DNA from 2 places in the Nonomuraea sp. NPDC051191 genome. Region 1 is predicted to be linked to the other one. Evidence: riboswitches for the same ligand, from Rfam matches in the RefSeq annotation. Region 1 holds a riboswitch; the other holds the start of a gene.
What was found. Region 1 has a riboswitch for glycine ahead of gcvP (aminomethyl-transferring glycine dehydrogenase). Riboswitches for the same ligand answer to the same signal wherever they lie in the genome.

Region 1 (5,992 bases):
GCGCAGCTCCTTGTCGGCCTCCTGCGGGCTGCCGGCCAGCCGGGCCAGCGCGAGGTGGGCCAGCGGCACGTAGGCCGGCGTGCCGACGCCGAGCACGGCCTGCCAGGCGGCCCTGGCCTGGTCGTCGCGGCCCTCACGCTCGAAGCCCTGGGCCAGGTGGCAGGCGGCCTGGGCGGCGTACTCGGGATGGCCGGTGGCCAGCGCGGTGCGGGCCGCGGCGCGGGCGGCGTCGGTGTCGCCGCGTTCGTCGAGCACCACGGCAAGCCCCACGGCCGCCTGGGCCCGGTCGGGGCTGTCGGGGTCGGCGACCAGCTCGGTCAGTATCGCCGCCGCACCGTCGAGGTCGCCGCCCTCGGCCAGGCGGCGGGCGGTGTCGAGAGGCGGGGTCTCCAGCTCTGAGAACGTCAAGAGAGCTCCTTCGGGCGACGGATCGCAACGAGCCTAACGGCTCGTCGCGATCATGTCTGCTCACTTGACGGTGTGGGACTGGGCCGTGCCGGAAGCGGGCCCCCGGGCGGGGACCCGCTTGCGGGATCAGTCCTCGTACGCCTCAAGAGGCGGGCAGGAGCACACCAGGTTGCGGTCGCCGTACGCCTGGTCGATGCGGCGCACCGGCACCCAGTACTTGCCCTCGCGCAGCGAGGCCAGCGGGTAGGCCGCCTCGGTCCGCGAGTACGGGTGCGGCCACTCGTCGGCGGTGACCGACTCGGCCGTGTGCGGCGCGTTGCGCAGCGGGTTGTCGGTCTTGTCGTAGTCGCCGGAGGCCACCTTGGCGATCTCGCCGCGGATGGCGATCATGGCGTCCACGAACCGGTCGAGCTCGTTCAGGTCCTCGCTCTCGGTCGGCTCGATCATCAGCGTGCCGGCCACCGGGAACGACATGGTGGGCGCGTGGAAACCGTAGTCGATCAGGCGCTTGGCCACGTCGTCGACGGTGACGCCGGTCTCCTTGGTGATCTGGCGCAGGTCCACGATGCACTCGTGCGCCACCAGGCCGCCGCGGCCGGTGTAGAGCACCGGGTAGTGCGGGGCCAGCCGCCTGGCCAGGTAGTTGGCCGACAGGATGGCCTGCTCGGTGGCCGCCGTGAGGCCCTCGGCGCCCATCATGCGCACGTACGCCCACGAGATCGGCAGGATGCCCGCCGAGCCGTACGGGGCGGCCGAGACCGGGCCGACCGGGCCGCCGTCGCGCAGCGGGTGGCCGGGCAGGTAGGCCGCCAGGTGGCCGCGGACCGCGACCGGACCGACGCCGGGGCCGCCGCCGCCGTGCGGGATGCAGAACGTCTTGTGCAGGTTGAGGTGGGACACGTCGGCGCCGAACTCGCCGGGCTTGGCCAGGCCCACCAGGGCGTTGAGGTTGGCGCCGTCGACGTAGACCTGGCCGCCGGCCTCGTGCACCTTGGCGCAGACCTCGGTGATCGACTCCTCGTACACGCCGTGCGTGGACGGGTACGTCACCATGATCGCGGCCAGCCGCTCGCGGTGCTTGGCGATCTTGGCGTCGAGGTCGGCCAGGTCGACGTTCCCGTCGCTGTCGCAGGCCACGACCACGACCCGCATGCCCGCCATGACGGCGCTGGCCGCGTTCGTGCCGTGCGCCGAGGACGGGATCAGGCACACGTCGCGCTCGGTGTCGCCGTTGGCCAGGTGGTAGGCGCGGATGGCCAGCAGGCCGGCGAACTCGCCCTGGGAGCCCGCGTTCGGCTGGATGGAGACCGCGTCGTAGCCGGTCACCTCGGCCAGCCAGCCCTCCAGCGTGCCGATGAGGTCCCGGTAGCCCTCGGTCTGGGCCTCCGGCGCGTACGGGTGCACGCCCGCGAACTCCGGCCAGGTGATCGGCTCCATCTCGGTGGTCGCGTTCAGCTTCATCGTGCAGGAGCCGAGCGGGATCATCGAACGGTCGAGCGCGATGTCCTTGTCCTGGAGCCTGCGCAGGTAGCGCAGCATCGCGGTCTCGGAGCGGTGGCTGTGGAAGACCGGGTGGGTCAGGAAGTCCGACTCGCGCACCAGGTCGGCCGGCAGCGCGTCAGCCGCCAGGTCCACGTCCGCGTCCGCGCGCTCGACGCCGAAGGCGGCCCACACCTTGACCAGCTCGGCCGCGCCGGTCTTCTCGTCACAGGCGACGGAGACGTGGTCGTCACCGGCCTGCCACAGGTTGACGCCCCGCTCGGCGGCGGCGGCGACCACCTCGGCGGCCCGGCCGGGCACGCGGACGAGCACGGTGTCGAAGAACTCTCCGTGCACGACCTCCAGGCCGGCCTCGCGCAGCCCGCCGGCCAGCGCGACGGCGTGCCGGTGCACCCGCCGGGCGATCCGGCGCAGGCCCTCGGGGCCGTGGTAGACGGCGTACATGCCGGCGATCACGGCCAGCAGGACCTGGGCGGTGCAGATGTTGCTGGTGGCCTTCTCGCGGCGGATGTGCTGCTCGCGGGTCTGCAGGGCCAGCCGGTAGGCGGGGTCGCCGTCGACGTCGACCGACACGCCGACCAGGCGGCCGGGCATCTGCCGCTGCAGGCCCTCGCGTACGGACATGTAGGCCGCGTGCGGCCCGCCGAAGCCGAAGGAGACGCCGAAGCGCTGGGAGGAGCCGACGGCGATGTCGGCGCCCAGCTCGCCGGGGGCGGCCACGAGCGTGAGGGCCAGCAGGTCGGCGGCGGCCACGACGAGCGCGCCCGCCTCGTGCGCCCTGGCGGCCACGTCGCGGAAGTCGCGCAGGCGGCCCGAGGCGCCCGGGTACTGCACCAGCACGCCGAAGCACTCGGGCAGGTCACCGTCGAGGTCGTGCTCGACCAGCGTGATGCCGAGCGGCTCGGCGCGGGTGGCCAGCACGGCCTTGGTCTGGGGCAGCGTGTCGGCGTCGACGACGAACACGTCGCTCCTGGACCTGCCCGCCCGGCGGGCCAGCGTCATAGCCTCGGCCGCGGCGGTGCTCTCGTCCAGCAGGGAGGCGCCGGCGACGTCGAGGCCGGTCAGGTCGGAGACGACCGTCTGGAAGTTCAGCAGCGCCTCCAGGCGGCCCTGCGAGATCTCCGGCTGGTACGGCGTGTAGGCGGTGTACCAGCCCGGGTTCTCCAGCAGGTTGCGCCGGATGACGGCGGGCGTGACGGTGTCGTAGTAGCCCAGTCCGATCATGGAGGTCAGCACCCGGTTGCGGGAGGCCAGCTCGCGCAGCTCGGCGATGGCCTCGGTCTCGCTCGCGGCGGGCGGGAGCTGGAGCCGGTCCTTGGCCCTGATGGCCTCGGGGACGGCCACGGCCACCAGATCGCCGACGGACTCGAAGCCCACGGCCTCGAGCATGCGCTGCTGCTCGGACTCCGATGGGCCGATGTGCCGGGACGAGAACGGCGGAGCGGACAGGTCGGTCATGGAGGTTGCCTCCTGAGGCGTGGAGACCGGCGCCGGGGCGCGGGCGAGTGCCGGATCTCCCCCTCTGTCAGCGCGACGTCATCGCGACCTGAGAGCTTCACCCCGCCGTGGGGCTTGCACCGTCGGTGAGGTGCGCCTGGCGGACGCACCTGCTTTCCAGAGTTGCCTCGCCCGAGCGGTACGGGATGCCTGAGAGATTCCGGGGAGGGTTGCTCCTTCGGCGCCCCAGGACCGAGGCCCAGGGACTCTCCCGCACGGGGTCGTCAGCCTTACTCTGTCCTAGATTACTACGGTGTGTTCAGCGGTTCAGCTCACCCCGTGCGGCGTGCGCGACGCCGCTTGGCGAGCTCGTCAGTGGGATGGTCGGCCGGGACGCTGTCCTCGACCGCCGCCCGTTCCCCCGGCAGCTCCGCGAGGGAGCCCTCGACCTCGCGCCAGACCCGGCCGAGCGCGATGCCGAACACGCCCTGCCCGCCCTGGAGGAGATCGATCACCTCGTCGGCCGAGGTGCACTCGTAGACGCTGACTCCGTCGCTCATGAGCGTGATCTGCGCGAGGTCGGCGACCCCGCGGTCACGCAGGTGCTGCACCGCGGTGCGGATCTGCTGCAACGACACGCCCGTGTCGAGCAGCCGCTTGACGACCTTGAGCACCAGGATGTCGCGGAAGCTGTAGAGCCGCTGCGAACCCGAGCCGTGCGCGGCTCTTATCGTGGGCTCCACCAGGCCGGTACGCGCCCAGTAGTCGAGCTGCCTGTAGGTGATGCCGGCCGCCGAGCAGGCCGTGGGCCCGCGGTATCCGATGTCGGCGGGCAGCGTCGTGGGCTGCTCGTCGAAGAGCAGGCCCTGCTCTCCGGCACGCTGCCGCGCGCTCTCGCGCCGCACCGGATCTTCCTGGCCGGCCGTCTTTCCCTCGCCGCTGCTGACCGCCACGCGGACCTCCGGCTTTCTCTCATCCCGCGGCCTGATCTGGGGGTTCGTAAAGGGCGACCACGGGTTTCACTTGCACCGTAGGACCGTGACCATGCTCAGTCAACGATCCGGCTCGGCGCGTCGTGAAGCGTAAATGCACTGAAATACCTACCCCGCCCTGCCGAAGTCCTCGGGAGTGATCGTGTCAAGGAACTCCCTGAACTTCTCCACCTCGTCCTCCTGGTCGTCCGGGATGATCACACCGGCCTCCTGGACCACCTCTTCGCTGGCGAAGATGCGGGCGCCGGTGCGCAGGGCCAGGGCGATCGAGTCGGACGGCCTGGCGCTCACCTCCACGCCGTTGGAGAACACAAGGTCGGCGAAGAAGATACCGTCACGCAGGGCCACGATGTTGACCGCGCGCAGCCCGACGCCGAGCGCGCTCAGCACGTCCCTGAACAGGTCGTGAGTGAGCGGCCGGGGCGGCGGCTCCTCGGCCTGCGCCAGGGCGATCGCGGTCGCCTCGGTCATGCCGATCCAGATCGGAAGGAACCGTTCCCCGTGTGCCTCCTTGAGCAAGACGATCGGCTGATTTGTGGGCATCTCAACTCGAACGCCCACGACCTCCATCTGCAACACGGGCTGCTCCGTATTCGACCGGCCGGTCGCCCGGCACAGCTGTTGACTGGGTCGCTTCTGCTACACGCTTATGCATTTCAACGTAACACCCGGCAGGCCTGGAATGTGCCCCGGCCTTCCAGCTCTGTGCCCTCAGCGGCCCAGGACAGACCTGACCCCGCTGCGCACCAGAGAGGCGTGCAGGTCGAGCAGGAGCTGGGACAGCTCCCTGGCCGCCTCGTCGGCCTCGCCGATGGCTCCGGGGGCGCGCCGCTTGAGTATGGGCGCGACGGTCTGCTCGACCAGGCCGCACTCCCGCTCGGCGGCGGCCTTGACCGCGCGCAGGTGGCGGGCGTGCAGGCCGAAGCGGGCCAGGGCGCCGACGCTGCGCGCGACCTTCAGCGCCTCCTCGTCGTAGCGCCTGGCCACGGGGGCGAGCAGGCCGTAGTCCTCCAGCTCGGCGAGGGTCTCCTCGTCGATGCCGGCGGCTTCCAGCAGCTCGGCCCGGTCGAACCGGATCTCCTGCGTCTGCTGCACCGCGCGCGGAAGGCCGAAGCTCTCCGCCATCCTGTCCTTGATCACCCGCAGCGGCAGGTAGTGGTCACGCTGCTCGGTCAGGATGAAACGCAGTTGCTCGACGTGGAGGTGGGTGAACTTGCGGTAGCCCGAGGGGCTGCGCTCGGGCTCGATGAGCCCCTCACCCTCCAGGAAACGGATCTTGGACACGGTGACGTCGGGGAACTCGCCCTGCAGCAGGGCGAGCACCTCCCCGATGCTCATGTGCGAGCGTGCCGCCTGTGAGCTCATGCGCCGGCGTTGACCCTCATCAGGAAGACGAGGCGGAACTTGCCGATCTGCACCTCGTCTCCGGAGTGCAGGGGGACCTCCTCGATGCGCTCTCGGTTGACGTAGGTGCCGTTGAGGCTGCCGACGTCGCGCACGGAGAACTGGCCGCCGCGGTGGCGGTAGAACTCGACGTGGCGGCGGGAGACGGTGATGTCGTCGAGGAAGATGTCGCTCTCCGGGTGGCGCCCGGTCGTGGTGAGGTCCTTGTCGAGCCGGAACCGGCTCCCCTGGTTGGGCCCCCTGGTCACCGA
Region 2 (5,992 bases), on a different contig from region 1:
ACCTGGTGTAGTACGTCAGCACGGCCGGGATGATGCCGGCGGCGCCGTTGGTCGGGGCGGTGACGATGCGGCCGCCCGCGGCGTTCTCCTCGTTGACGGCCAGGGCGAACAGCGCCACCCAGTCCATCGCCTGCAGCGGGTCCTTCTCGGCCGACTCGGACTGAAGCCGCCGGTGGAGCTGGTTGGCCCTGCGCTTGACCTTCAGGCCGCCGGGCAGCACGCCCTCCTTGGTGATGCCGCGCCGCACGCACTCCGACATCACGCGCCAGAGGTCGAGGATGCCCGAGCGGATCTCCTCCTCGGTGCGCCCGAACGCCTTCTCGTTCTCCAGCATCAGCGCGGAGATCGACAGGCCGGTGTTCGAGCAGTGCTTGAGCAGCTCCTCGCCCGAGGCGAACGGGTAGGGCAGGACGGTGTCGTCGGGCTTGATGCGGTCGGCGCCCGTGGCCTTCTCGTCCACGACGAAGCCGCCGCCGACGGAGAAGTAGACCTTCTCGCGCAGGGTCTCGCCCTGCTCGTCGCGGGCGGTGAAGCGCATGCCGTTGGGGTGCTCGGGCAGGGAGATCTTGCGTTCGAAGACGAGGTCCTGGCCCACGACGAAGGGGATCTCACGGGTGCCGAACAGCGTGACCGTGCCTGAGGCGCGCATCTCGGCCAGGCGGGCGTCGATGGAGTCGACGTCGACCAGCTCGGGCTTCTCGCCGGACAGGCCCAGCAGCACCGCCTTGTCGCTGCCGTGGCCCTTGCCGGTCAGGCCGAGCGAGCCGTACAGGATGACCTCGACGCGGGCCACGCGGGGGAGCAGGCCGTCGTCATGCAGACCACGGGCGAACTTGTGCGCGGCGGCCATCGGGCCGCCGGTGTGGGAGCTGGACGGTCCGATGCCGATCTTGAAGAGGTCGAAGACGCTGATCGCCATTGATGGGCGCCCTTCAGTTCAGGAAGTGCCGGGGCCCGCCGCGGGCCCCGGCGTTGGTGTCAGGACTCGCCTGAGGTGAGCGCGGTGTACTCCTCGGCGGACAGCAGGTCCTCCGCGTCGCCTTCCATGCGCACGCGGAACATCCAGCCGTCGCCGTACGGGTCGCTGTTGGCCAGGGACGGGTCGTCGACCACGGCCTGGTTCACCTCGACGATCTCGCCGCCGACGGGCGAGTAGATCTCGCTCACCGACTTGGTGGACTCGACCTCGCCGACCGAGTCACCCGTCTCGACGGTCGAACCGACCTCGGGGAGCTGCACGAAGACGACGTCACCAAGAGCCTCGGCGGCGAAGGCCGTGATGCCGACGGTCACGGTGATGCCGTCGTCCACGCCCGACACCCACTCGTGCTCCTTGGTGTAGTTCAGGTCGTCAGGGATGTTGCTCACTTGTTCCTCCTGTAGAAGGGCAGCTCGACCAGGTCCATAGGTTCTTGGCTGCCCCGGATGTCCACGGCCAGACCTGTGTCGACCCCGGCGTCCACGTAGGCCATCGCGATGGGCTTCCCCAGGGTCTGGGAGGGCGCACCGCTGGTGACCTCGCCGACGACGGCGCCGTCGCGGGTGACCGGGTAGCCGTGACGCGGCACCCGGCGGCCCTGGGCGACCAGGCCGACGAGGCGGCGGCGGGGCTGGTCGTCCTTGACCGCCTCCAGCGCCGCCCGGCCGACGAAGTCACCGGGCTTGTCGAATTTCACCACTCTGCCCAGCCCCGCGTCGAACGGGGTCAGGTCGGAGCTCAGCTCGTTGCCGTAGAGCGGCATGCCGGCCTCCAGCCTGAGGGTGTCGCGGCTGGACAGACCGGCGGCCTTGAGCCCGTGCGGCTCGCCGGCCGCCTCCAGGGCGCGCCAGAGCGGCACGGCGTCCTGGTTGGCGACGAACAGCTCGAAGCCGTCCTCGCCGGTGTAGCCGGTACGGGCGATGAGCGCCTGGCGGCCGTCGACCTGGCCGGGCAGGCCCGCGTAGTACTTGAGGCCGTCGAGGTCGGCGTCGGTGAGCGTGGCCAGGATCTCCTGGGCCCTCGGGCCCTGGATGGCGATGAGGGCGTACTGCTGGGAGCGGTCATCGACCACCGCGTCATACGACTTCGTACGATTTTTCAGCTCTTCTAGGACCTTGTCGGAGTTCGAGGCGTTGGCCACCACCATGAACTCCTCGTCCGCCAGCCGGTAGACGATCAGGTCGTCGAGGACCCCGCCGCGCTCGTCCACGATCATCGTGTACCTGGCCCGGCCGGGCGCGAGCGCCGACAGGTGGCCGACCAGCGCGTAGTCGAGGGCGTCTGCGGCCTGCGGGCCGGTCAGGAAGATCTCACCCATGTGCGAGAGGTCGAACAGCCCGGCCGCCTCGCGTACGGCTTTGTGCTCCGCCGACTCGCTGCCGTACCGGAGCGGCATGAGCCACCCGGCGAAGTCGGTCAGCGTGGCGCCTAGGGCCTCGTGGACGTCTCGTAGCGGCGTAGGTCGGGACATTTGTCGCACCTCAGGACAGGATTGGATGCCAGCATCCTCCCCCTCTGTCATGGATGCCTGAGAGCTTCGCCCGAGTTTTACCGGACTTTCACCTTCGGCGAGGCCCCCAGGGCCTGCTTTCCAGAGGTCACCTCCCCGTAAGAACGCCTTACAGGGCTGCCGCGCGGTCCTTTGCCTTGAGAGGTTCGCGGGGAGGGCTTGCTCCTTCAGGGACCCTGACCGGATGTCAGAGTGCTCTCCCGCACGGTTTCGCCGGTGATGTCCGTCAGCCTAGTGCCGACATGGGGGTGTTGTCGCGCTTCGCCCCTGGATCTCGCCGGCACACCGCACGCAGCGAAAAGCGGCCGCGGCCCCGGAGAGGCGGGGCCGCGGCCGCGTTGGTGGCCGCGCGCGAGCCGGTCATGGCAGGTCAGCTCGCACGCGGCAGCCTGGACGCGGGCCGGCGCGAACCGGCCCGCGTGGGGATCAGGCGCGCGCCCAGAGGGCGGGCACGTTCGGCGGCTCCCAGCCCGGCAGGCTGGTGTGCGCCTGGAGGCAGCGGTAGCTGACCCCCTGGTAAGTGACGACGTCTCCGGCCGTGTACGACTTGTAAGCCGTCCAGGTGGTGCCCTGGCCGTCCCCTCCGACGGTCAGGGTGAAGGAGGCGGAGTGGTCCGCCGTCGCCCCGTCGCCGTTGATCCCTATGGTGTACGTCCCCGCCGCGGCGCCGCCGGTGGTGGCGACCGTGACGGTGGACGACTGGCCCGCCTGGATCGTGGACGGGCTGAAGGAGACGGTGACCCCGCTCGGCACGTTCCCGGCGGAGAGCGCGACGCTCTGCGCCTGGCCGGACGTGACCTGGGTACTGACCGCCGCGGTAGCCGACTGACCGGCCTGGACCGATGCCGACGACGGGGTCACCGAGATCGAGTAGTCGTTCTCCGTGGGCGTGCTGGTGCCCACGGCGAGCTTCCATATGGCGTACGCGATGGCGTCGGAGTTGCGGTCGAGCGCCGTGGTGTTGATGGCGCTCGGGTAGCTGTCGCACGCGCTGTGGTAGCAGCGGTCGAACGCCTGCCCGGCCGAGCCGCCCCACTTGGCGGCCTGCGCCGAGCTCTTGACCGCCCCGGCCCCCGTGGCCAGGCCGCCGACCCGGACACCGGCGCTCTTGAAGGAGGCGTGGTCGCTGCGGCCGTCGCCTTCCCTGTCACCCTCGGTCTGCAGGCCGATGGTGGCGAAGTAGTCGTTGAAGGTCCGCTGGATCGCCGCGTCGTCGTCGTAGACGAAGTAACCGGCGTTGGTCGAGGCGATCATGTCGAAGTTCAGGTACACCTCGACGCCGCTCGCGCCGCCGTTCTGCACGTAGTACCTGGACCCGACCATGCCCGCCTCTTCGGCGCCCCACCAGCCGAACCGCACGTGCTTGGTGAGCGTGGGCCTGCGGGCGGCGAGGGTGAGGGCGTTCTCCAGGAGCGCGGCCGAGCCGGAACCGTTGTCGTTGATCCCGGGGCCGGCCGCGACGCTGTCGAGGTGGGCGCCGAGCATCACGGTCTGGTTGGCCGGGCCGCCCGGCCAGTCGGCGATCAGGTTGCTGCCGCCGCTGAAGCTCTGCACCCGGGTGGTGAACCCGGCCGCGTCGAGCTTGCCCTTGATGTAGTTGATCGAGGCGGTGAAGCCCGGCCTGCCCGAGGCGCGGTTGCCGCCGTTGCTCGTGGCGATGGACTGCAACTGGCTCAGATGCGCCGTGACGTTCGAGACGGGGATGTCAGGCGGGGGGTCGGCGGCGGCGCCGGCCGGTCCGGCCGGCGAGGTGAGGGTCAGGGCCAGCGCGGCGGTGGCCGCGGCGCCCAACCTGAGCATGGCGTTCACGATCTGTGGCTCCTGAAGGGGCTCAAGGGGGCTGGGCGGCCACCCCGGCGTGGCCGCCCAGGTCGTGCGACTTAGACCGGCTGCCAGAGGGCAGGGGTGTTGGGCGGCTCCCAGCCCGGCAGGCTGGTGTGCGCCTGGAGGCAGCGGTAGCTGACGCCCTGGTAGGTGACGGTCTGCCCGGCCGTGTAGGCCGTGTAGGTCTGCCACGTGGTGCCCTGGCCGCCGCCCACCGTCAGGCTGAAGGAGGCCGAGTGGTCGGCGCTCGCGCCGTCGGCGTTCAGGCTGATCGTGTACGTGCTGGGCGTCACACCGCTCGTGGTCGCGAACGTCACCGTGGACGACTGCCCGGCGGTGATCGTGGACGGGCTGAAGCTGACCGTCACGCCCGAGGGCACGTTGCTCGCCGACAGGGCGATGCTCTGCGCCTGACCGGCGGTGACCTGCGTGCTGACCGTGGCGGTGGCCGACTGACCGGCCTGGACCGAGGCCGACGACGGGGTCACGCCGAAGGAGTAGTCGTTCGGCGAGCTCTGCCCGATCTGCAGGTTGTAGGTGGCCTGCCGGTCGACGTCGGTGCCGTCGGCCGTGATCGCGATGGAATGGTTGCCCTGCGGGCTGCTCGCCGAGGTGCTGATCGTCAGCGTGGAGCTCTGACCGGCGGTGATCGTGGCCGGGCTGAACGAGGCGGTCACGCCGGCCGGCAGGGTGCCGGTCCGCAGGGTGATCGACTGCGCCGAGCCGCCGGTCACGGTGGTGCTGACCGTGGTCGTGGTGCTCTGGCCCGGAGTGACGCTGCCGGAGGCCGGGTTCAGGCTGACCGAGAAGTCGTTGCTGCCCTGGGTGCAGGTCGGCTCGCCGGACTGGGCCCGGACGCTGACGCCGTCCCAGGCGTTCTTGACCACGTTGAACTCGGTGCAGCTGCCCGGGTACAGGGTCTTGGCGGCCTGGAGGGTGGCGACCCTGGCCTTGGCGTGCGTCCACGGCTGGGTCTTGTTGTTCAGCGCGGACATGAACACCTCACCGGCCTTGCGGATGCCGATGCCGGTGATCGCGGCGCCGTTGTCGCACCGGGTGCTCGCGGGCTTGCCCGAGGGGTTGGTGCCCTCGGCCACGAGGTAGAACCAGTGGTTCTGCGGGCCGGCCGCCGCGTGCACCTCGGTGTTCGGGATGGAGGTGCTGTAGCAGTTGGGGTGGCTCAGGGCCGACGGGTTGTACATGTTGCGGATCGGCCCGGACCCGGAGAGGTTGACCTCCTCGCCGACCAGGTAGTCCGGCGGGTCGTTCGGGTTGTTGGCGTACGCCTCGGTCAGCGCGCCGAAGATGTCGCCGGTGGACTCGTTCATGCCGCCGGTCTCGTTGCCGCTGCCGGAGCCGCCGCTGGTGAACTGGAAGATGCCGTGGCCGAACTCGTGGCCGACGACGTCCATCGACGTGAGCTGCTGGGAGTTGGCGGAGTTGTGGCCGAAGGAGCCGTACTGGCCGTTCCAGTAGGCGTTGACGTCGGCCAGGCCGACGCGGGCCGGGTAACCGCCGCCCTGGCCGTTGATGCCGTTGCGGCCGAGCCAGGCGCTGAGCATGTCCCATTCGCGCTGCGCGGCGTACAGGGCGTCGACGCAGGCGGTCTCCAGGTTCGTGCCCGAGCCGTTGCCCCAGGTGTCGGTGGTCTTCGTGTACGGCGAGCCGTTCTGGCCGCC

Region 2: another riboswitch for glycine. It lies ahead of gcvT (glycine cleavage system aminomethyltransferase GcvT); the one in region 1 lies ahead of gcvP (aminomethyl-transferring glycine dehydrogenase).

The regions. Positions count from the first base shown of each region.
Region 1 is NZ_JBITEZ010000010.1:320,115-326,106, reverse strand. It holds gene ACIA8R_RS29150 (hypothetical protein) at 1-408, opposite strand, end outside; gene gcvP (aminomethyl-transferring glycine dehydrogenase) at 535-3,366, opposite strand; glycine riboswitch at 3,533-3,629, opposite strand; gene ACIA8R_RS29140 (MerR family transcriptional regulator) at 3,678-4,298, opposite strand; gene ACIA8R_RS29135 (bifunctional nuclease family protein) at 4,446-4,916, opposite strand; gene ACIA8R_RS29130 (MerR family transcriptional regulator) at 5,049-5,675, opposite strand; gene ACIA8R_RS29125 (FHA domain-containing protein) at 5,699-5,992, opposite strand, start outside.
Region 2 is NZ_JBITEZ010000007.1:349,261-355,252, forward strand. It holds gene ACIA8R_RS22545 (L-serine ammonia-lyase) at 1-919, opposite strand, end outside; gene gcvH (glycine cleavage system protein GcvH) at 979-1,368, opposite strand; gene gcvT (glycine cleavage system aminomethyltransferase GcvT) at 1,365-2,450, opposite strand; glycine riboswitch at 2,485-2,584, opposite strand; glycine riboswitch at 2,605-2,702, opposite strand; gene ACIA8R_RS22560 (M28 family peptidase) at 2,916-4,289, opposite strand; gene ACIA8R_RS22565 (M4 family metallopeptidase) at 4,370-5,992, opposite strand, start outside.